3 regions of the Streptomyces sp. NPDC126499 genome follow, and region 2 is predicted to be linked to each of the others. Evidence: riboswitches for the same ligand, from Rfam matches in the RefSeq annotation. Region 2 holds a riboswitch; each other region holds the start of a gene.
The links. Region 2 has a riboswitch for thiamine pyrophosphate ahead of thiC (phosphomethylpyrimidine synthase ThiC). Riboswitches for the same ligand answer to the same signal wherever they lie in the genome.
Positions count from the first base shown of each region.

Region 1: it holds a riboswitch for thiamine pyrophosphate, as region 2 does, so the genes downstream of both, ABTZ91_RS28025 (thiamine ABC transporter substrate-binding protein) here and thiC (phosphomethylpyrimidine synthase ThiC) in region 2, are expected to answer to the same signal.
Region 3: it holds a riboswitch for thiamine pyrophosphate, as region 2 does, so the genes downstream of both, thiO (glycine oxidase ThiO) here and thiC (phosphomethylpyrimidine synthase ThiC) in region 2, are expected to answer to the same signal.

Region 1 is NZ_JBEOUO010000024.1:28,192-35,915, reverse strand. Features, by position in the region: gene ABTZ91_RS28035 (phosphatidate cytidylyltransferase) at 1-291, shown strand, start outside; gene rlmN (23S rRNA (adenine(2503)-C(2))-methyltransferase RlmN) at 458-1,570, shown strand; TPP riboswitch at 1,600-1,725, shown strand; gene ABTZ91_RS28025 (thiamine ABC transporter substrate-binding protein) at 1,808-2,935, shown strand; gene ABTZ91_RS28020 (iron ABC transporter permease) at 2,992-4,605, shown strand; gene ABTZ91_RS28015 (ABC transporter ATP-binding protein) at 4,605-5,627, shown strand; gene ABTZ91_RS28010 (hypothetical protein) at 5,649-6,653, opposite strand; gene ABTZ91_RS28005 (Rossmann fold nucleotide-binding protein) at 7,124-7,724, opposite strand, start outside.
Region 2 is NZ_JBEOUO010000006.1:138,463-146,186, forward strand. Features, by position in the region: gene ABTZ91_RS10920 (SsgA family sporulation/cell division regulator) at 1-14, shown strand, start outside; gene ABTZ91_RS10925 (YibE/F family protein) at 157-1,545, opposite strand; TPP riboswitch at 1,618-1,752, shown strand; gene thiC (phosphomethylpyrimidine synthase ThiC) at 1,746-3,539, shown strand; gene ABTZ91_RS10935 (hypothetical protein) at 3,774-4,433, opposite strand; gene ABTZ91_RS10940 (hypothetical protein) at 4,649-5,437, opposite strand; gene ABTZ91_RS10945 (metallophosphoesterase) at 5,599-6,816, opposite strand; gene ABTZ91_RS10950 (LacI family DNA-binding transcriptional regulator) at 7,070-7,724, opposite strand, start outside.
Region 3 is NZ_JBEOUO010000010.1:164,990-172,713, forward strand. Features, by position in the region: gene pknB (Stk1 family PASTA domain-containing Ser/Thr kinase) at 1-649, opposite strand, end outside; gene ABTZ91_RS17430 (thiazole synthase) at 854-1,648, opposite strand; gene thiS (sulfur carrier protein ThiS) at 1,654-1,890, opposite strand; gene thiO (glycine oxidase ThiO) at 1,887-3,050, opposite strand; TPP riboswitch at 3,048-3,160, opposite strand; gene ABTZ91_RS17445 (hypothetical protein) at 3,214-3,555, shown strand; gene ABTZ91_RS17450 (FAD-dependent oxidoreductase) at 3,584-4,903, shown strand; gene ABTZ91_RS17455 (Rv2175c family DNA-binding protein) at 4,947-5,312, shown strand; gene thiE (thiamine phosphate synthase) at 5,443-6,093, shown strand; gene metF (methylenetetrahydrofolate reductase [NAD(P)H]) at 6,359-7,276, shown strand; gene ABTZ91_RS17470 (hypothetical protein) at 7,328-7,724, shown strand, end outside.

The DNA of each region.
Region 1 (7,724 bases), on a different contig from region 2:
CGGGAGGGTCTGCTCGGCGCGGTCGCGTTCGCCATGGCGGCGGGCGCGCTGTGCATGGAGTTCCTGATCGACGGCGGCACCTGGTGGCAGGGTCTGCTCCTGGGCCTCGCGGTCGCGGCGAGCGCGACGCTGGGCGACCTGGGCGAGTCGATGATCAAGCGTGACCTCGGCATCAAGGACATGGGCACGCTGCTGCCGGGCCACGGCGGCATCATGGACCGTCTGGACTCGCTGCTGCCGACGGCGCCGGTGGTGTGGCTGCTGCTGGTGCTGTTCGTCGGAAGCGGTTGACGGACAGCAGGTACTCTGGAAGGGCTCGCGACCGGTGTCGCGGGCCCTTCGCAGTCCCCGCCACCGTGGGGACGGTCCAGTGAGGTCTCCTGGCTTCGGCACCGTGTTGCCGTGCTCCCCGCCGCCGCGGGATGTCGGACCTCGTCGTACTGAGGAGACACCCGCCGTGGCCCGCCCGCTTCCCGGAGAACTCACTTTCGTCGCCCCGCGCGGAGCCAAGCAGCCCCCGCGGCACCTCGCCGACCTCACGCCCGCCGAGCGGAAGGAGGCGGTCGCCGCGATCGGTGAGAAGCCGTTCCGCGCCAAGCAGCTGTCCACGCACTATTTCGCCCGGTACGCGCACGACCCGGCGGAGTGGACCGACATTCCCGCCGCCTCGCGCGAGAAGCTGGCCGCGGAGCTGCTGCCCGATCTGATGTCGGTCGTGCGGCACGTGTCGTGCGACGACGACACCACCCGTAAGACGCTGTGGCGGCTGCACGACGGGACGCTCGTCGAGTCGGTGCTCATGCGCTACCCGGACCGGGTGACCATGTGCATCTCCTCGCAGGCCGGCTGCGGTATGAACTGCCCGTTCTGCGCCACCGGCCAGGCCGGTCTCGACCGGAACCTGTCGACGGCGGAGATCGTGCACCAGATCGTCGACGGCATGCGCGCGCTGCGCGACGGGGAGGTGCCCGGGGGTCCTGCGCGGCTTTCGAACATCGTCTTCATGGGGATGGGCGAGCCGCTCGCGAACTACAAGCGGGTCGTCGGTGCCATCCGCCGCCTGACCGACCCCGAGCCCGACGGCCTCGGCCTGTCGCAGCGCGGGATCACCGTGTCCACCGTCGGCCTGGTCCCGGCGATGCTGCGGTTCGCCGACGAGGGCTTCAAGTGCCGCCTCGCCGTGTCGCTGCACGCGCCGGACGACGAGCTGCGCGACACCCTGGTGCCCGTGAACACCCGCTGGAAGGTCCGCGAGGTCCTGGACGCGGCGTGGGAGTACGCGGAGAAGTCGGGGCGCCGGATCTCCATCGAGTACGCGCTGATCAGGGACATCAACGACCAGGCCTGGCGCGGTGACCTCCTGGGCCGGCTGCTCAAGGGCAAGAGGGTGCACGTCAACCTGATCCCGCTGAACCCGACGCCCGGCTCGAAGTGGACGGCGTCCCGGCCCGAGGACGAGAAGGCGTTCGTCGAGGCCATCGCCGCCCACGGCGTGCCCGTCACCGTCCGCGACACCCGTGGGCAGGAGATCGACGGTGCCTGTGGACAGCTCGCGGCCGCCGAACGCTGACCTTGTACTCTGAGCTCGAACACATCTGCATATTCCGACAGGGGAGCGCCACAGCGCTGAGAGTGCGGCACATGCTGGGAAGACGAGCACGTGGCCGCAGACCCTCTGAACCTCGCCCAGGTCATTCTGGGTAGGAAGTTCGGTCGTAACTCGAGCTGTTGCGCCCTGCCCGCGTCCGGTGTCCCCGGACGCGGGCGGGGCCGCGTCTCTTCCTGGTCACCCCCAGGAGGAATTCACGTGAACACCACGAAGGCAGCCGCCGCCGCGCTCGTCGCGGCGCTCGGCGTCACCACGCTCGCCGCCTGCGGCACCGAGGACGCGCGGGACGCGGCCGGCAAGAGCGGCGGCCCCGCGCCCAAGACCGTCACCCTGGTCAGCCACGACTCCTTCAACGCCTCCAAGGAGGTCCTGGCGGAGTTCACCCGGCAGACCGGTTTCACCGTGAAGGTGCTCAAGAGCGGTGACGCCGGCGAGGCCGTCAACAAGGAGATCCTCACCAAGGGCGCCCCGCAGGGCGACGTCTTCTTCGGCGTCGACAACACCCTGCTGTCCCGCGCCCTCGACAACGGCATCTTCGTCCCGTACGAGGCGAAGGGCCTGGACCGGATCCCCGCCGCGCTCCAGCTCGACAAGGAGCAGCACCGGGTCACCCCGGTCGACTCCGGTGACATCTGCGTCAACTACGACAAGCAGTACTTCGCCGACAAGAAGCTGGCGCCGCCGCAGACCTTCGACGACCTGGCGAAGCCCGCGTACAAGGATCTCCTCGTCGTCGAGAACCCCGAGCGCTCCTCCCCGGGCCTCGGCTTCCTGCTCGCCACCGCCGCGAAGTACGGCGATGGGGGCGCCTCCCAGGGCGAAGCCTCCGGAGAAGGCTGGCAGGGCTACTGGAAGAAGCTCAAGGCCAACGGGGTGAAGACGGTCGACAGCTGGGAGCTCGCCTACAACCAGGAGTTCTCCGGCTCCGCAGGCGGCAAGAAGGCCAAGGGCGACCGTCCGCTCGTCGTCTCCTACGCCTCCTCCCCGCCGGTCGAGGTGCTGTACTCCGAGCCGCAGCCCAAGGTCGCCCCCACCGGCGTCTCCACGGGCACCTGCTTCCGGCAGACGGAGTTCGCGGGCCTGCTGAACGGGGCGAAGAACCCCGAGGGCGGCAAGGCGCTGATCGACTTCCTGATCTCCAAGAAGTTCCAGGACGACATGCCGCTGCAGATGTTCGTCAACCCGGTGACGAACGACGCGACGCTGCCGGAGCTGTTCACGAAGCACGGTGTGGTGATCGACAAGCCGGAGACGATGGCGCCGGAGAAGATCGCCGAGAAGCGCGAGCAGTGGATTCAGCAGTGGACCTCGCTCGTCCTGAAGTAGTCCGCCGGGGCCGCCTTGCCGGCGGCCGCGGGGGAGGCGCGGCGCGGCTGGGGCTGATGCTGCTGCCCGTCGCCTTCTTCGCGGTCTTCTTCGCCTGGCCCGTCGTCTCGATCGTCGAGCGCGGGCTCAGGCCGGAGGGTCGGTGGGAGCTCGGCCGGTTCGGCGAGACGCTGAGCAGGCCGGACATCCTCGACGTGCTGTGGTTCACGCTGTGGCAGGCCCTCGCCTCCACCGCGCTGACCCTGCTCGTCGCCCTCCCCGGCGCGTATGTCCTGGCCCGCTTCGACTTCCCCGGCAAGCGGATCCTGCGGGCCGTCGTGACCGTGCCGTTCGTCCTGCCCACCGTCATGGTCGGCACCGCGTTCCTCGCGCTCGTCGGGCGGCGCGGGCTGCTCGACGAGCTGTGGGGCGTACGGCTCGACACCGGCGTGTGGGCCATCCTCCTCGCCCATGTCTTCTTCAACTACGCGGTCGTCGTCCGCACCGTCGGCGGCCTGTGGGCGCAGCTCGACCCGCGCCAGGAGGAGGCCGCGCGCGTCCTCGGCGCCTCCCGCTGGACGGCCTGGCGGACCGTGACGCTGCCCGCGCTCGGGCCGGCCGTCGCCGCCGCCGCGCTCATGGTGTTCCTGTTCACCGCGAGCTCCTTCGGCATCGTGCAGATCCTCGGCGGCCCCGCGTACTCCACCCTGGAGACGGAGATCTACCGGCAGACCGCCGACCGGCTCCAGCTGTCCACGGCCGCCGTGCTCACCCTGGTGCAGTTCGCCGCCGTCGGCACCGTCCTCGCCGTGCACGCGCGGACGGTACGGCGCCGGGAGACGGCGCTGCGGCTCGTCCCGCCGGAGCGGGCCGCCCGCCGGCCGCGCGGCGCGGGACAGTGGGCGCTGCTGGGCGCCGTGCTGCTGTCCGTCGCGCTGCTGATCGTCGCGCCGCTCGGCGTCCTCGTCGAACGGTCCCTCGCCACACCGTCCGGCTACGGCCTCGACTACTTCCGGGCGCTGCGGCACGTCGACGGCACCGGCACCTTCCTCGTGCCGCTGACCGACACCATCGTCAACTCGCTCCAGTACGCGCTCGCCGCGACCGGCATCGCCGTCCTCGTCGGCGGGCTCGCCGCGGCGGCCCTCACCCGGCGCGCGGGGCGGCTCGTGCGCGGCTTCGACGCCCTGCTGATGCTGCCGCTCGGCGTCTCCGCCGTCACCGTCGGCTTCGGTTTCCTCATCACCCTCGACGAGCCGCCGCTCGACCTGCGGGCCAGCTGGATCCTCGTCCCCCTCGCGCAGGCCCTGGTCGGCGTCCCCTTCGTCGTACGGACCATGCTGCCCGTGCTGCGGGCCGTCGACGAACGGCTGCGGGAGGCCGCGGCCGTCCTCGGCGCCTCCCCCTGGCGGGCCTGGCGCGAGGTCGACCTGCCGCTGGTGCGGCGGGCGCTGCTCATCGCCGCCGGTTTCGCCTTCGCCGTGTCGCTCGGCGAGTTCGGCGCGACCGTGTTCATCGCCCGCCCCGACAACCCGACCCTGCCGGTGGCCGTGGCCCGGCTCCTCAACCGGCCCGGCGAGCTCAACTACGGCCAGGCCATGGCCCTCTCGACGATCCTCATGGTGGTGTGCGCGGTGTCCCTGCTGCTCCTCGAACGGCTCCGTACCGACCGGACCTCGGGGGAGTTCTGATGCTGACGCTGAGAGGGGCGACCGTACGGTTCGGGGACCGCGCCGTGCTCGACGCGGTGGACCTGGAGGTCGCCGACCACGAGATCGTGTGCGTGCTCGGGCCCAGCGGCAGCGGCAAGTCGACGCTGCTGCGGGCCGTCGCCGGACTCCAGCCGCTGGACGCCGGGCGGGTGTTCCTCGACGGCGCCGACCAGACCGGGGTGCCCGTGCACCGGCGCGGGGTCGGCCTCATGTTCCAGGACCACCAGCTCTTCCCGCAGCGGGACGTCGCCGGCAACGTCGCCTTCGGGCTGCGCATGCGGCGCGTCCCCCGGGCCGAGCGGGACGCGCGCGTCGGGGAACTCCTCGACCTCGTCGGACTTCCCGGCGCCGGGCGGAGGGCCGTCGCCGCGCTGTCCGGCGGCGAACAGCAGCGGGTCGCACTCGCGCGGGCGCTCGCCCCCCGGCCGCGGCTGCTCATGCTCGACGAGCCGCTCGGGCAGCTCGACCGCGGCCTGCGGGAACGGCTCGTGCTGGAGCTGCGGCAGCTGTTCGGGCGGCTCGGCACGACGGTGCTCGCCGTCACCCACGACCAGGGCGAGGCGTTCGCCCTCGCCGACCGGGTCGTCGTGATGAACGAGGGGCGGATCGCCCAGTCCGGCGCGCCCCTCGACGTGTGGCGGCGGCCCGTCTCCGAGTTCGTCGCCCGCTTCCTCGGCTTCGACAACGTGGTCCCGGCCACCGTCACCGGCACCGCCGCCGACACCCCCTGGGGCAAGGTCCCCGTCCCCGACGGCTCACCCCAGGGCGAGCGCCGACTCCTCGTCCGCCCCGCCGGCGTCCACCTCGCCCCCGCCGGCGACGGCCTGCCCTGCCGCGTCGAGACCCGCACCTTCCGCGGCACCCACGTGGCCGTCACCCTCCACCCGGCCGAAGGCCCCGCGTTGGAGGCCGAGTTCGCCCTGCGCGACGCGCCGGAGGTGGGCGCGCGCGTGGACGTGGACTTCCGGGCGGAGGACGTGGTGGTGCTGGGCAGCCCCTGACCGCCCGGACCGCGGACGCCGTCAGAAGGGGCGGTCGTACAGCGCGCGCAGCCAGGGTTCCCGGACCCGCGGCATCCGGGCCAGGGTTCCGCGGAAGGCCCGGCGGTCCGGCCGCAGCGTCCTCCACGGGTGGTCCGGCAGCGGGTAGTCGTCGCGCAGGACTCCCTCCGGCAGGGTGCCCGACGCCGGCAGGGGCGAGGTCTCCGGCGGCAGCGCCAGATGGGCCCACACACCGTCCGGCAGCGGCACCGCGGACGCGCCGCCCTTGGGGCGCCACGGCCTGCCCGTCCGCGGATCGTGCGGTACGAGCGCGATGTCGAGGCCGTCGCCGGGCACCCCCGGACCGGCCGGACCCGCCGTCCGCACGACCGGGCCCGGCGGGAGCAGCGCGTCCAGTGCCCGTCCGAGCACGTCCGTCAGGACGCCCGCCGGCAGCCCGACACGGGCCCCGCCGGAGGCGACCACCAGGCGGGCGAGTGCCGCCCCCATGGCCGCCTCCCAGCGGGGGCTCCAGGAACCGGGAGGGTCGACGGGCGGGACGGGCGTGAACGTGCGGGGCGGAGCCGGGGTGCCGGTCGGCACCCGGCGCACCGCGCCCGGTTCGAGCCACACCGTCTGCCAGAGCCCGCAGTCGTCCTCCCGGGACGCCACCGGCAGCCCGCACCCCTCGCACTCCAGGTTCGGCTCGGCCCCCGCGGCGATCCCCAGGCAGTGGTTGACGCACTTCTCGGGCACGAGCACCGTGCCGCGCACGTCACCGGGAGCGGTCACGATCCGGCCCCGGGCCCCGAAGGAGACCGGCCACGGCGCGAACACCCCCTGCGCGGCGGCCGCCTCCTCCCCGATGTCCCGCACGTCCCGGTACGGCGGGCCCGACGGGGCCGGGTCGACCGCGTACGTGCCCGGCTCCATCAGCGCGGGGAACGGCTCGTGCCCGTAGGAGAGATGCGCCTCCGGAGGGAGCGGCACCCGGGCCAGGGGCACCGTCAGCACCGCGCCGCAGCCCGCGCACACGAAGACGTCCATCGCCCGGGATTCTCCCCCGGCCGGTCTCGCCGGCGCGCGCGGTTTTCCGGCGGAGCCGAGTCGGAAAAGGGCTGTGCCCGTAGTGGGGCCCGGGCCTACGGTGGGCCGGTGAAGAACGATCGACGCCTGCGGCGGCTCGTCGTGGACGGGACCACGTGGCACTGGTCCGTGCGGCAGCGGATCCGGCCCCGTTACGAGGACTGCCGGCTGACGCTGACGTTCTTCCGCGACGAGGGCCCCGGGGCGGGCCGGCGGCGGCTCTCCCTGGTGTTCGCGCCGGGGGAGGGCAGGATCATCTCGAACTGCTCCTTCGAGTCGGGCACCGTGCTCCGCATGCCCGGGCAGCGGTGGTTGAACCTCTACGAGCCGGGGACCGCCCGGCGGCTCCTCGAAGCCGCCGGGCGGTCCGGCATGGGCGGCGGCCGCGTGGACGGCTGGCCGTACGCCGAGGGCCTGATGGACGCCACCGACTACGGCGCGAGGCGGGCCAGCGCCTCGGGGACCTCCTCGACCGAGTCCACCAGCGCGATCCGCGCCGCCATCGGACGCTTCTCCGCCAGCGCGCACAGCAGCGGCCAGACCGGCAGCCGCTCCGTCCAGTGGTCCCGGTCCACCAGCACCATCGGGGTCGGGGCGCCCCGGGACCCGTAGTAGTTCGGGGTCGCGTTGTCGAAGACCTCCTGCACGGTGCCGGCCGCGCCCGGCAGGAAGACCACACCGGCCGTGGAGCGGGCCAGCAGACCGTCCTCGCGGGTCGCGTTGGCGAAGTACTTCGCGATGTGCCCGGCGAACGCGTTGGGCGGCTCGTGACCGTAGAACCAGGTCGGGATGCCGACCGAGTCGCCGCCGCGCGGCCACCGCGCCCGCACCCCGAACGCGGCGCGCGCCCAGTCCGTCACCGACGGCAGGAAGGACGGCGCCTTCGCGAGCAGTTCCAGGGCCTCGTCGAGGACCCCGACGTCGAACGGGGCCGTGTACGCGCCCAGGTTCGCCGCCTCCATCGCGCCCGGACCGCCGCCCGTCGCCACCGTCAGGCCCGCCCGGGTCAGCGACCGGCCGAGCCTGGCGGCC
Region 2 (7,724 bases):
AGAACGCCGGCTGAGACCAGAGCACCGGTTGAGCCGGAAGGCCGACCGAGGTCAGAGCAGCAGCTGAGACCAGAGCACCCGTTGAGCCGGAACGCCGACCGAGGTCGGAGCATCGGCTGAGTCAGAGCATCTGCTGATGCCAGGGCGAGCGCCGGGTCACTTGGCCCGGCGACGCCGTCCGCCCCGTCCCTGCCGCTGTCCTCCGGCGCCCGGCCCCGACCCCGTCGGACCCGGCCCCGCCGGCCCCGGCCGGTCGGCCGAGACGACGAGCGCCGCCAGGCCGGTGGTGACCGGCACCGAGGCGACCAGACCGATCGAGCCGATCAGCGTGCGCACGATCTCCTCCGCGACCAGCTCGCTGTTGGCCACCGTCCCCACGCTGCTCTGCGCGATCGAGAACAGCAGGAGCAGGGGCAGGGCGGCACCGGCGTATGCCAGGACCAGGGTGTTGACCACCGAGGCGATGTGGTCGCGCCCGATCCGGATCCCGGCCCGGTACAGCGCCCGCGGCCCCATCCGCGGATCGGCCTGGTGCAGCTCCCACACCGCCGAGGTCTGGGTCACCGTCACGTCGTCGAGGACGCCGAGCGAGCCGATGATCACGCCGGCAAGGAGCAGGCCGGACATGTCGATGTCCGGATACAGCCCGTGGATGAGCCCGGTGTTGTCGTCCGTGTTGCCGCTGAGCGAGGCCCAGCCGATGAACAGCGAGCCGAGCAGCCCGATCAGCAGCAGCGAGACCAGGGTCCCGAGCACCGCGACCGAGGTGCGGGCCGAGAGGCCGTGGCACATGTAGAGGGCGATCAGCATGATCGCGCTCGATCCGACGACGGCGACCACCAGAGGGTTCGAACCTTGGAGGATCGCCGGGAGGATGAAGAGGGTCAGCACGAGGAAGCTCACGGCGAGCGCGATCAGCGCCATCAGCCCGCGCATCCGGCCGACGACCACCACGGCGAGCGCGAAGATGCCGGCGAGCAGGCCGATCGGCAGCTTCCGGTTCACGTCCGTGACGGAGTACTGCAGGTCGCGCGGCGCGTCCGGCGCGTACGCCACCACCACGCCCTGGCCCTCGTCGAGTTGCCGCGGGGCGTCCGGCTGGACGATCTCCACGAACTTCCGGCCCTTGTCCGGTCCGGTGGTGACCTCGACGGTCGCCTTCTCGCACTGCCCCTGCTGCGCCTGGACCGCCTCGCGGCCCTCCGGCGTGGAGGTGTCCCCGGTCGGCGGGACCTGGGCGGCGTTCACGTCCTTGCAGTCGACCCGTTCGACGGCGACCACCTTGCCCTGCTCGGTCTGCCGGTCGAAGCCGACGCCGGTGCGCTCGTGCGCCGGCGCGCCACCCGGCCACAGCGCCAGGAGCCCGACGACCACGGCGGTCGCGAAGGGGATCAGCACCGCGGCGATGACCTTGCGCAGATGCCGGGAGACCGGCGCGGCGGGGCCGTGGCTGTGCGCGTGGGAGTGCCCGTGGCCGGGCGCTCGGCCGGGCTCGTGGCCGTGCTCGTGGCCGTGCGGTTCGGGGGTCTGCTGCGAGGAGGTCACCGACCGATCATCGCAAGAACGTCGGGGGGCCCACTGTTCAGCACGCCCGGGATGACGCTAGCGTGGTGACACCTTTGCACACGCGGGAGCTCGGAGCACCGGGCTGAGAGGGCGCTGATCACCGTACGCACGTACGGGAAGAGGCTGCGCCGACCGCCGAACCTGTTACCGGGTAATGCCGGCGTAGGGAGATAGGTCTCATGACCCTTCAGGATGCACGCACGCCTGCCTCCAGCCAGGACGACCAGAGCGGCCGACCGGAGCGCACGCCCGGCTGGCACAAGGGATACGTCGAGGGTTCCCGCCCCGACATCCGGGTGCCCGTCCGGCAGGTGCACCTCACCAACGGCAAGGACGTGACGCTGTACGACACGTCAGGGCCGTACACCGACCCGACCATCGACACCGACGTACGGCGCGGGCTGCCGCCGCTGCGCGAGAACTGGATCATCGCGCGCGGCGACACCGAGGAGTATCCGGGCCGTCCCGTCCGTCCCGAGGACGACGGCATCAAGCACACCTCGCCGCGCGGCGGCGGGCTGAGGAACCTCGACGCGGTCTTCCCCGGGCGCCCCCGGCTGCCCCGCCGGGGCCGCGACGGCCAGGCCGTCACGCAGCTCGCGTACGCCCGCCGGGGCGAGATCACCCCGGAGATGGAGTACGTCGCCATCCGCGAGAACGTCTCTCCCGAGGTCGTACGGGAGGAGATCGCGGCGGGCCGCGCGGTGCTGCCGGCGAACGTCAACCACCCGGAGATCGAGCCGATGATCATCGGCAAGCGGTTCCTGGTGAAGGTCAACGCGAACATCGGCAACTCCGCGGTCACCTCCTCCATCGAGGAGGAGGTGGAGAAGATGACCTGGGCCACCAAGTGGGGCGCCGACACGGTCATGGACCTCTCCACCGGCCGGAACATCCACACCACCCGCGAGTGGGTGCTGCGCAACTCCCCCGTGCCGATCGGCACCGTGCCGCTCTACCAGGCGCTGGAGAAGGTCGACGGCAAGGCCGAGGAGCTGACCTGGGAGATTTACAAGGACACGGTCATCGAGCAGGCCGAACAGGGCGTCGACTACATGACCGTGCACGCCGGCGTGCTGCTGCCGTACGTGCCGCTGACCGCCCGCCGCAAGACCGGCATCGTCTCGCGCGGCGGCTCGATCATGGCCGCCTGGTGCCTCGCGCACCACAAGGAGAACTTCCTCTACACCCACTTCGAGGAGCTCTGCGAGATCCTGGCCGCGTACGACGTCACGTACTCGCTGGGCGACGGCCTGCGCCCCGGCTCGATCGCGGACGCCAACGACGAGGCGCAGTTCGCCGAGCTGCGCACGCTCGGCGAGCTGAACACGATCGCCAAGCGCCACAACGTGCAGACGATGATCGAGGGCCCGGGCCACGTCCCGATGCACAAGATCAAGGAGAACATCGACCTCCAGCAGGAGATCTGCGAGGAGGCGCCGTTCTACACGCTCGGCCCGCTGACCACGGACGTCGCCCCGGCGTACGACCACATCACCTCGGGCATCGGCGCGGCGATGATCGCCTGGTGGGGCACGGCGATGCTCTGCTACGTGACGCCGAAGGAGCACCTGGGCCTGCCCAACAAGGACGACGTGAAGACGGGCGTCATCACCTACAAGATCGCGGCGCACGCGGCGGACCTGGCCAAGGGCCACCCGGGCGCGCAGGAGTGGGACGACGCCCTGTCCGACGCGCGGTTCGAGTTCCGCTGGGAGGACCAGTTCAACCTGGCCCTCGACCCGGACACCGCCCGGGAGTTCCACGACGAGACGCTGCCGGCGGAGCCCGCGAAGACGGCGCACTTCTGCTCGATGTGCGGGCCGAAGTTCTGCTCGATGAAGATCTCCCAGGACATCCGCCGTGAACACGGCGGGGATCTGAAGGCGGACGAGATCGAGCAGGGCATGGCCGCGAAGTCGGCCGAGTTCGCGGCGTCGGGCAACCGGGTCTACCTGCCGATGGCGGAGTAGGGCGGGGACCGCCGGCGCCCGGCTCGCGCCCGTACGGCAACGGCCCGTCACCGGCCGGCACGGTCCTGCACCGGTCGACAGGGCCCTGCACGGACCGGCACCGTCCGGCACCGGCCCGCGACCCCGGGGGAGTCGCGGGCCGGCCCGTCTGTCGTACGGCGGCGTGGGCCCGTCGGCCGCGAACGTGCCGGGACACCTCGGCCTGACGGGCACGCGCGGGGATCAGCAGGTCGTTCACCTTCGCTGAGCGTCCCGCAGCCGTTCCACCTGGCGGCTGATCAGCTCGGTGGGGAACGACAGGTCTGCGCCTACGCTGAGCTCGGAGAACGTGACGATGGTGTTCCCCGCGCGTACGACGACGAACTGCTCGTTGCGGTCTCCGGGTTGTTCCGGTCCCTTCGGGATGACCTCCCTGAAGGCCACCGCTTCGTCGCCGACCTGCGGTGCTGCTTCCGCCTTCACCGTCGCCTTGAACTTCCCGGTATAGCCCTCGCCCTCGTACGACCGGCAGGTGGCGAGGGCCCGCTTGAGCTCCGCGAAAAGCTGTGCGGCTCTGCCGTCCTCGTAGGAGGCGAGTGTGGAGCCGCCTCCCATGACGTTCTCCTTCCAGTTGAAGGTCTGGAAGACGTGAGTGACCGAGCCCTTGCCCGTACGTACGTCGACGAGCGGCCGGCAGGAGGGTTCGGAAACAGGAGGGAAGGCGCGCCCGTTGCCCTCCGGCGCCGGTTCGTGCACCTCGACGGGCGGGTGGGCTTGCGGGACTTCCTCGTCCCTCAGGGCGAGTGTCCTGAGCTGGGCCGTCGTCAGGGGTGCGAGGGCGGCCTCGGCCGAAGGGGCGGTGGACGAGGCTCCGGCGGGGGTCGTCGGCTCCTGCGCCGGGGCACACCCTGACATGAGGGAGAGCCCGACGACAGCTGCTACGGCTGAGGTCGCCAGCCGTGTCGTGCGGACATGCATGACTCCCCCTGCGGACGGTATGAACGAGAGGCCGACGCTAGTGGCGCGAATAGCCGGTGACCAGGGGGTTTTCCATCACGGGCAGGGAGAGATCATGACCGTTGGCCGGGGTCGCGGTGGTCGGCAACGAGGTCTCGGTCGGCCCGGGGCCGTCATTCCGGGCGGGTCTCGGACGGGCCGAAGTCCGGGCTGGTGAAATCGGGGCTCGTGTAGCTCGGGCGGGGCGCCGGGGTGCCCGCGGCGGGGCTGGTGAAGTCGGGGCCGCTGTAGCCGACCTTGGGTATGCGGCCCGACGGGGGCGGGGACTGCCGTGGGAGGGGCGGGGCGGTGGCCGCCGAGGTCAGGGCCTCGCGGAGGAAGGGCAGGATGCCGCGGTCCAGGAGCGCCCGGCACCAGGCGTCCTTCGCGCGCGACAGCTCGTCGTCGGGGCTCGGGGCGGGGACCTGGGTGGCGCTGTTGCGCAACGCGGCCATGAGCAGGCCGACGGCGGCGAGGAGCAGGCCCGCCGCGCCCACGGCGCCGAAGAGGAGGCCGGCGGTGAGCAGGGTGTCGGCGAACGCGGGTGCCGGGTCGAGCATCTTCAGGACCGCGCCGACCAGCAGGAAGATGACCGCCGCCGTGCCCGCGAGGATCGGGGCGAGGACGGTGACGACGGCGACGGCGCCCGCACCGGCGGACTCGCCCAGCATCTCGGCGGTACCGGGAGCCGTCGAGCGGACCCGCTCGCGGACCTTGACGAAGTGGTCGTACTCGACCGCGGCGGCGGTCGTGATCAGCGCTGTCGCGTTCAGCGCCATCGCGCGCAGCTGGGCGGTGGTGAGCCGCTCGCCGACCCCGGCCAGATCCGGATGGTCCGGCGCGTTGCGCAGTGCGTCGTCGAGGATCCGCTCGAACTCGGCGCGGTCCTCGGTCAGCAGGTGCGGAGCCACGTTCATGTGCATCCCCCGATGCTCCGTAGGGGCCGGAACCGGCCGTCGCGGACGGCGGGTCGGGCGGAAACGGAGGAGAGCCTGCTACGGATGAGCCGATGGTATTGCGCTGACGGCCCGTGGTGACAGGGTGTTTCGGGAAATCGACTTCCCCGGATGCGGAGTGTTATGCGTCAGGCGGGCAGCGGGAGTTGGACGACCAGCAGCTTTCCGGCCATGGTCACTCCCCCGTCCATCGCGATGGCCAGACCGTCCGCGTAGACGTGCGGGCCGTCGACGACCGGGCGTTCGCCCTCCTCGCCGTCGTCCGTGCCGACCTGGCCGAGAAGGTACGGGATGGGGCTGTGGCCGTGGACGATCCGGCGACCGCCGTAGGTGCCGAGCAGCTCCTGCACCGCCTGCGGCCCGGCGGCCTCGTCGCGGAAGGCGAAGCGCTTGGTGAACTTGCGGAACAGGTCCCAGACCTCGTCCGCGTCGTTCCGGGTGAGGATCTCGTGGACGGTGTCGTTGACGTCCTCGATGGTGCTGCCGTACTCCAGGTACGCGGTGGTGTCCGAGTGCAGGAGCAGGTGCCCGTCCTCCTCCACCACGGCGTCGAGCCGGGACATCCACTGGAGGTGGACGTCCTGGAGGCGGTCCATGTCCTGCTTCTGGCCGCCGTTGAGGAGCCAGGCGGCCTGGAAGGTGGCGGTGCCGGCGCCGGAGCTGACCGGGGTGTCGCCGAACCGTTTTGCGCCGATGAGGAGCAGCTCGTGGTTGCCCATGAGGGCCTTGCAGTAGCCGCCGGCGGCGGCGGCCTCCGCGGACAGGCGCATGACGAGGTCGATCACGCCGATGCCGTCGGGGCCGCGGTCGGTGAAGTCGCCGAGGAACCACAGGCGGGCGTTGCCGGCGGACCAGACGCCGTTCTCGTCGATCAGGCCCTGGGCGTGGAGGGCCTGGAGGAGCTCGTCCAGATAGCCGTGGACGTCGCCCACGACGTAGAGCGGGCCGCGGCCGTCGGTGGTGGCGGGGACCGGCTGGGGCACGGGCGTGACATGGACCTGGACCGTGTCGCCCCGGTTGATGACCGGGAGGTCGCGCTCGGTCGGGGTGTAGCCCTCGGGCGGCTCGTCGTCGGGGAAGGCGTTGCCCGGGTGCCCGGTGGAGCCGTACGGCTCGGGGTGGCCGCCGAGCCGGAGGGTGGCGTCGGCCGGGACGGGCGCCGGTGCGGGTCCGGAGGCGGGCCCGGAGGCGGGCCCGGTCGCGTGCCCGGGCGCGGCCGTGGGCCCGGGCGCGGGGAGCGGCTCGACCGGGTGGCCCTGGACGGGCACGCGGGCGTACGGAGGTACACGGAAGTCACGCAACGTCGCCGTGCGCACCACGGGCTCCTGCCCGTCCCCCTGTGTCATCGACCCCTCCACCACCGTCGCGATGCCCTGCACATCGCGGACCGGCCTGGTCGTGGTGGTCCGCGGTGTCGTCCGCCCATCATAGGAATGAGGGTCCTCCTGTGTGACGCACCAGGGGTGGTGAATCCGGGTCCGCTCCGGGTTCACCGGTTGTTTCGCCCGAATTGGGAAGGTCCAGGCCAGGGAAGGGACGGGGGAGCCGTGAGGTTTACCCCCGTCCCCTCCCCTGCTTGATCCCTCCCCCTCCGCGGGATCAGTCCTTCGAGGGAGAGCGGGGCGGGCTCACGGTGGTCCGCGGCGAGCGCCGCTGGGAGGAGGTGCGGACGATCAGCTCCGTCGGTATCACCTGCTCGACCGGGCCGTCCGTCTCGATCCCCTCGATGGCGTCGATGAGGAGCTGGACGACGGCGGTGCCGATCCGGCGGGGCTTGAGCGAGAGGGTCGTGATGGGCGGCTCGGTGTTGGCGTAGACGGTGGACTCGCTGCAGCACACGAGCAGCAGGTCGTCCGGCACCCGCAGGCCGTAGCGGCGGGCCGCCGCGAGCAGGTCGGTGCCGTTGGGGTCGAAGAGTCCGTACACGGCGTCGGGGCGGTCGGGGCGGGCGAGCAGCCGGTCGGCCGCGACGGCGCCCGCGCACGGATCGTGCGCCGGGTAGGCCTCGTAGACGGGGTCCTGGCCGACCCGCTCGCACCAGTTGAGGTACGCGGTGGTGGAGAGCCGGGTGTAGGTGTCGGTGGTGGTGCCGGTGAGCAGGCCGATCCGGCGGGCGCCGGCGGCGGCGAGGTGGTCGAGGAGGTTGAGGACGGCGGCCTCGTGGTCGTTGTCGACCCACGCGGTGACCGGCAGGGTGCCGGCCGGGCGGCCGTCGGAGACGACGGGAAGCCCCTGGCGGACGAGTTCGGTGACG
Region 3 (7,724 bases), on a different contig from region 2:
AGTGCGGCTTGGCGCCCGTCAGCATCTCGTAGAGGACGACACCGCACGCGTACACGTCGGCGCGGGTGTCGGCGGTGCCGTGCTCGATCTGCTCCGGCGCGAGGTACGACACGGTGCCGAGGACGGCACCGGTGGTGTCCGTGGCCGAGCCCACGGCGCGCACCAGCCCGAAGTCGGCCACCTTCACCCGGCCGTCGTCCCCGATCAGGACGTTCTCCGGCTTCATGTCCCGGTGCACGAACCCGGCCCGGTGCGCGGCCCCCAGCGCGGCGAGCACCGGCTCCAGCACGTCCAGCGCCGCACGGGGCTGGAGCGCACCGCGCTCGCGCAGCACGTCGCGCAGCGTGCATCCGGCGACGTACTCCATCGCCAGGTACACGTACGCCCCGTCCGCGCCCTGGTCGAAGACCCCGACCACGTTCGGGTGCGCGAGCCGCGCGACGGACTTGGCCTCGCGCATGAACCGCTCCACGAACGCGGCGTCCGTGGCCAGGTCCGGGTGCATCACCTTGAGCGCGAGCACCCGGTCGAGTCGGGTGTCCACGGCCCGGTAGACCGTGGCCATCCCACCGACGGCCACCCGCGCCTCGACGCGGTAGCGGCCGTCGAGCAGCCGCCCGACGAGGGGGTCCTGGAGGGTCGTGTCCACCCGTCGAGTCTACGAGGGCGGGCCACCCTCCCGGCCCGCCCCCGTGGGGTTGCAGCGCACCTGTGACGCGGGCCTCGGCGGGAGACCGCCCTGGCGCGGGGCCAGGGGCCGGGCCAGGGGGCGGCCCTGGCAAGGGGGCCGGGCCGCGGAGCCCCGGGAAACGCCCCCACCCCCGGGAAGGGGGCGGGGGAGGAGACCCGTCGGTCAGAAGGCCGGGCGTTCGGGGTCCAGGTGGGCGCGGCCGTCGCGCGGGGACGACGCCTCCGCGAAGTGGCGGCGCGGGATGCGCCCCGCACGGTACGCCAGGCGCCCCGCCTCGACCGCGTGCCGCATCGCCTCCGCCATCAGCACCGGCTCCTGCGCCCGCGTCACGGCCGAGGCCAGCATCACCGCCGCGCACCCCAGCTCCATCGCCTGCGCCGCGTCGGACGCCGTCCCCGCCCCCGCGTCCAGGATCACCGGCACCCCCGCCCGCTCCACGATCAGCTCGAAGTTGTGCGGGTTGCGGATGCCGAGGCCGGACCCGATGGGCGAACCCAGCGGCATGATCGCGGCGCAGCCGGCGTCCTCCAGCTTCCGGGCCAGCACCGGGTCGTCATTCGTGTACGGCAGGACGATGAAACCGTCGTCCACCAGCGTCTCCGCCGCCGCGAGCAGCTCCTCGCCGTCCGGGAGTAGGGTCCGCTCGTCGGCGATGACCTCCAGCTTCACCCACTCCGTGCCGAGTGCCTCCCGGGCCAGCCGGGCCGTCAGGACCGCCTCGCCCGCCGTGTAGCAGCCCGCCGTGTTCGGCAGGACCCGGATGCCCAGCCGTTCCAGGACCGACAGCACCGAGCCGCGTACGTTCGGATCGAGGCGGCGCATGGCCACGGTGGTCAGCTCCGTGCCGCTGGCGACGAGGGAGCGTTCGAGCACGTCGAGGCTGGGCGCCCCGCCGGTGCCCATGATCAGGCGGGAGGAGAACTCCGTACCGCCGAGCAGGAAGACGTCGTCGGACATCGCGCTCAGCCTCCCTGTACCGCGGTGAGGACCTCGATCCGGTCGCCGTCGCCGAGCACGGTCGTGGCCCACCGGCCGCGCGGCACGACGGTCTCGTTGACGGCGGCGGCCACTCCGGCCGAGGCCGTGGTGAGGGTGGCGACGAGGGCGTCGAGGGAGACCGGGCCCGCCAGGACGCGGGCCTCTCCATTGACGGACACGGTGAGGGATGCGTCGGCGGACGTGTTCACGGATGCGTTCATGCGTGCTCCAGATGCGCGGAGGAGAAGCGAAGGGCGGTGAACGGGCGCGCCTCGTCCGGCAGCGTGCCGGTCGTGAGCGCCTCCGCCATGACATCGCCGGTGACGGGGGTGAGCAGCACCCCGTTGCGGTAGTGGCCGGTGGCCAGGTGCAGTCCGGGCAGGGCGCTCGGGCCCAGCAGCGGCGCGTTGTCGGGTGAGCCGGGCCGCAGCCCGGCGCGGGTCTCGGTGAGCGGCAGCTCGGTGATGCCGGGCACCAGTTCGTGCGCGTCGCGCAGCAGCTCGTACACCCCGCCCGCGGTGACGGTCGTGTCCCAGCCGAGCTCCTCGCTGGTGGCGCCGACGACGAGCTCGCCGTTCTCGCGCGGGACGAGGTAGACATGGCTGCCGCGCACCACCGCCCGGACCGTCCGGGAGAGGAACGGCGCGTACGCGGGCGGCACGCGCAGCCGCAGCACCTGCCCCTTCACGGGCCGTACGGGCGGCAGCACGTCCGCCGGTACGCCGGCGAGCCGGCCGCTCAGACTGCCCGCGGCCAGCACCACCTGGTCCGCCGCCCGCTCGGTCCCGTCGGCCAGGACCGCGCCGCGGGCCCGGTCGCCGACCACCGTGAGCCGCTCCGCCGTGGAACGGTGGAAGACCACCCCGGCCCGCTCGCAGGCGGTCACGAGCGCGTCGGCGAGCCGGCGCGGATCGACCTGGTGGTCGCCGTCCACGCGCAGCCCGCCCCGCACGCCGGGGGCCAGCATCGGTTCGAGGCGGCGGCACTCGCGGCCGGTCAGCCACTCGGAGGCGAGTCCGCAACGGGTCTGCAGGGCGTGCAGTTCGCGCAGGTGGGCCCGGTCGTCGGCGTCGAGCGCGACGGCGAGGGTGCCGCACGCGCGGTAGCCGACGTCGTGGCCGGTGGTCTCGGCGAGTTCGGCGACGAAGTCCGGATAGCGGCGGGCGGAGGCGAGGTTGAGCCCGAGAAGGGTCTCCTCGCCGTAGTGGAGCTCGGTGACGGCGGCGAGCATGCCCGCCGCCACCCGGGCGGCCCCGCCGCCCGGTTCGGGGTCGGCCACGGCGGTGCGCAGCCCGCGCTGCGCGGCCCGCCACGCCGTGACCAGACCGATGACGCCGCCCCCGATGACGAGGACGTCGGACGTGCTCGGTGTACGCGACATGGGCGTCCAGCCCCTCCCTTCGCCGGCATGACCCGGATCAGGTTCGTACGGTCGGAGGCCGGTCAGCCTCCCTCTCAGCCCGGTGCGTCCGGGCTCCCGCGAGTGCTCTACGTTGACGGTCAGACTAACCCCCGCCCCCGACACCCCGTAAGGGAGCCTCCACGTGGCGCGATCCCTCGACGGACTGGTCTTCGCCCCCGTCGCCGACCAGGCCCCCGGCCAGGTCGGTACCCGCACCCGGTTCACGTATCACGAGGAGGACGGCCGGATCTGGGCCGAGTACGCCGGCGGGGACGTGGTCCGGGGAAGTCTCGTCGGCACGCGCGCGGGGGACCGGCTCGACTTCCGCTACGTCCAGTTGAAGCAGGACGGATCCACCTCTTCCGGGCACTGTGTGTCGACCGTGGTGGAGCTGCCGGACGGGCGCCTCCGGCTGGAGGAGAGCTGGGCATGGGAGTCCCAGGAAGGCGCCGGCACCAGTTTCGTCGAGCAGCTGCCTTCCTGACGTTGCGTCAGCTGCGTAAGGTGATCGGGTGAGCGAGCAGAAGCAGACACAGCGGACACAGCGGCGGGTCGTGATCGTGGGCGCCGGCATGGCCGGGGTCCAGACCGCCGTCGCCCTGCGCGAACAGGGCTTCACCGGTCCGGTCACCCTCATCGGCGCCGAACCCCACCAGCCCTACGACCGGCCGCCGCTGTCCAAGGCGGTCCTGCTCGGCACGGCCGAGGGCTCGGCCTTCGACATCGACTTCGACGCCCTCGGCGTCGAACTCCGCCTCGGCGTCGAGGTCACCGGACTGCGCGCGGCCGACCACGAGGTCGACACCGAGGCCGGCCCCGTCCCGTACGACACGCTCGTCGTCGCCACCGGCGCCCAGCCGCTCACCCTGCCCGGCGGCGAGGGCGTTCCCGGGGTGCATCTGCTGCGCACCCTCGACGACGCCGCCCGGCTCAAGCCGGTCCTCGAACGCCGTCACGACATCGTCGTCGTCGGCGCCGGCTGGATCGGCGCCGAGTTCGCCACCGCCGCCCGCGAGGCCGGCTGCGCCGTCACCGTCGTCGAGGCCGCGGACCGGCCCCTCGCCGGCGCCCTGCCCGCCGAGGTGACCGCCCCGATGGCCGCCTGGTACGCCGAGAGCGGCACCGAACTCCTCCTCCACGCACGCGTGGAGCGCGTCGAGCAGGGACGGGTCCTCCTCGCCCCCACCACCGCCCCCGAGGGAACCCGGGCCTCCGCCCCGGCCCAGGCCCCCGACCGCGCGGAAACCCCGGTTTCCGACCGCGCCTCCGCCGCCGCCGCGCCCCGCGAACTGCCCGCCGACGCCGTCGTCGTCGGCATCGGCGCCCGCCCCGCCACCGGCTGGCTCGCGGGCTCGGGGGCCGCCCTCGACCCGAGCGGCGCGCTCACCGCCGACGACCACCTGCGCACCACGCTGCCCGACGTGTACGCGGTCGGCGACTGCGCCTCCTTCCCGTCCGCCCGTTACGGCGAACGGCTCCTGGTCCACCACTGGGACAACGCCCTCCAGGGCCCCCGCACCGTCGCCGCCGACATCCTCGGCGAGACCGCCGCGCCCTACGACCCGGTGCCCTACTTCTGGTCCGAGCAGTTCGGCCGTTTCGTGCAGTACGCCGGGCACCACGGCGCCGCCGACACCCTGCTGTGGCGCGGCGACCCCGCCGACGCGGCCTGGACCGTCCTCTGGCTGCGCGGCGACGCGCTCGTGGCCCTGCTGGCGGTGGGCCGCCCCCGCGACCTGGCCCAGGGGCGACGGCTGATCGAGCACGGCACGCCCGTCGACCGGGAGCGGGCCGCGGACCCCTCCGTACCCCTGAAGGCGGCAGTCCGGTAGGGCCCGACTACCGGCTGTCAGTCCGGGATGGCACGCTTGTCCCGTGACCGAGATTGACGCAAAGATCGATGCTCTCGTCCCCGCCTGGCTCTACCTCCCCGACATCGCGGAAATGCTCGACGTCGAGGTGACGCGCGTGCGGCAGCTGGTCAAGGAGGGCCAGCTCATCGCCGTCCGCCGTGGGGAGAACAAGGCGCTGCAGGTGCCTGCCGCCTTCATCCAGGGCGGCAAGGTCGTCAAGGGCCTCGCGGGCACCCTGACGCTCCTGCGGGACGACGGCTTCACCGACGAAGAGATGCTGGAGTGGCTCTTCACTCCCGACCCGACCCTGCCCGGCACCCCCGCGCAGGCCCTCGGCGAGAATCGCGGCACGGAGGTGAAGCGCCGCGCCCAGGCGCTCGCCGTCTGACGCGGCGCCGCACCGAGGCATCGCGAACACGGGGGACGCTCGCCGAGCGGACCCACGACAGCACCGCGGGTGCCGGGGCGGCCCTTCAGGCCGTCCCGGCACCGGCACCATCCACCAAGGGGGGACGCCCATGTCCACGCCTCGCGCCCGGCTCGCCGACGCCCGGCTCTACCTGTGCACCGACGCCCGCAAGCGGCAGGGCGACCTGCCCGCCTTCCTGGACGCCGTGCTCTCCTCCGGCGTGGACATCGTGCAGCTCCGCGACAAGGGCATGGAGGCCGGCGAGGAGCTGGAGCACCTGGCCGTCTTCGCCGAGGCCTGCCGCCGCCACGGCAAGCTCCTCGCCGTCAACGACCGGGCCGACGTCGCCCACGCCATCGGCTCCGACGTCCTGCATCTCGGCCAGGGCGACCTGCCCGTGCCCGCCGCCCGCGCCATCCTGGGCGACGAGGTGCTCATAGGCCGCTCCTGCCACGCCGAGGAGGAGGTGGCCGCGGCCGCCGCCGAGCCGGGCGTGGACTACTTCTGCACCGGCCCCTGCTGGCCCACCCCCACCAAGCCGGGCCGGTACGCTCCGGGCCTCGGCCTCGTGCGGTACGCGGCGGGCCTCGCCCAGGACCGGCCCTGGTTCGCCATCGGCGGCATCGACGAGACCAACCTGGACGAGGTCCTCGACGCCGGCGCCCGCCGGATCGTGGTCGTCCGCGCCATCACCGAGGCCGACGACCCGGCCGCCGCCGCGGCCGCCCTCGCCAAGCGGGTCCGCGAACGCCTCGGGTGACGGGCGGCGGACCCGGCCGCCCTGCCACGTACATCGTCCCTGTCTGGCCACCCTGACCGGGTGGATCGTCCCGGTCGGGGCGCCCTGCCGCGTAGATCGTCCTGGTCGGGGCACGCTGCCACGTAGATCGTCCCGGTCCGGCCGCCCCGACCCGGTGGATCGTCCCGGTCCGGGCGTCCGGCAGCCCTCCCGCCGGCGTCCTGAAACGTGTCCACAAGGCGGACTCGGCTTCACCCCGTTCCGAGACCCCGTCTAACCTGCCCTTATGGCCCTTGGTACCGCTTCCGTCCGCTCGGACCGTGCACGCACGGTCCGCGACATCCTCGCCTCCGGTGACACGTCGTACTCGTTCGAGTTCTTCGCGCCCCGGACCGAGAAGAGCGAGCGGAGCCTCTGGAACGCCATGCGCCGGATCGAGGCGGTCGGGCCGAGCTTCGTCTCCGTCACCTACGGCGCCGGCGGCTCCACGCGCGGAGGCACGGTCAAGGCCACCCAGAAGATCGCCTCCGACACCACCCTCACCCCGGTCGCCCACCTCACCGCCGTCGACCACTCGATCGCCGAGCTCCGCAACATCCTCGGCCAGTACGCCGACGCCGGGATCCGGAACATGCTCGCCGTCCGCGGCGACCCGCCGGGCGACCCGCTCGGCGAGTGGGTCGCCCACCCCCAGGGCGTGCGCTACGCCGCCGACCTCGTCCGGCTGATCAAGGAGTCGGGCGACTTCTGCGTGGGCGTCGCCGCCTTCCCGGAGATGCACCCGCGCTCCGCCGACTGGGACACCGACGTCCGCCACTTCGTGGACAAGTGCCGGGCCGGCGCCGACTACGCCATCACCCAGATGTTCTTCGACCCGGAGGCCTATCTGCGGCTGCGCGACAGCGTCCAGAAGGCGGGCTGCGAGACCCCGATCATCCCCGAGGTCATGCCCGTGGTGAGCGTCCGTACCCTGGAGCGGCTGCCCCAGCTGAGCAACGCGGTCTTCCCGGAGAACGTGAAAGAACGGATCCTCGCCGTCAAGGACGATCCGGCCGCTGTACGCTCCATTGGCATCGAGTTCGCGACGGAGTTCTGCGCGCGGCTGCTCTCCGAGGGTGTCCCCGGACTGCACTTCATCACGCTGAACAACGCCAGGGCGACGCTCGAGATCTACGAGAATCTCGGACTGCACCAGCAGTCGTGACCGGCCGTACCCGCCCCTACCCGCGGCGGTGGCCGTAGGAGAGGGGCGGGCATGGGGTGGACGGTCCTCTACATCGCGTTCGGTGTCGTCGCGTTGTGGCTGCTGGGTGAGGTGCTCCTGCAGTACAAGGCGCGGCTGCGCTGGCGGCTGCTGGCCTTCGGCGGCTTCCTCGGCGTGGTCCTCGGCGTGCTGCTGCCGTCGGTGCTCGTCATCATCCTCGGCGCCGCCGCCTTCGCCGTCGGCCAGACCTATGTGACGCTCTCCTTCCGGCGCGGCTTCTCCACCGGCTGGGCCCTGGGCGGCCGTCCGGGCGCCAGCCGCCGCCGCAGGTCCGCGGCGCCGGCCAAGGAGGGGCCGACCCTCGAGGTCAGCGACCTCGCGTACGAGCCGGTCGACCCTGCCGGTCCGCTCGACCCCACCGGGGACCGGACGGACGCGGCGGCCGCCG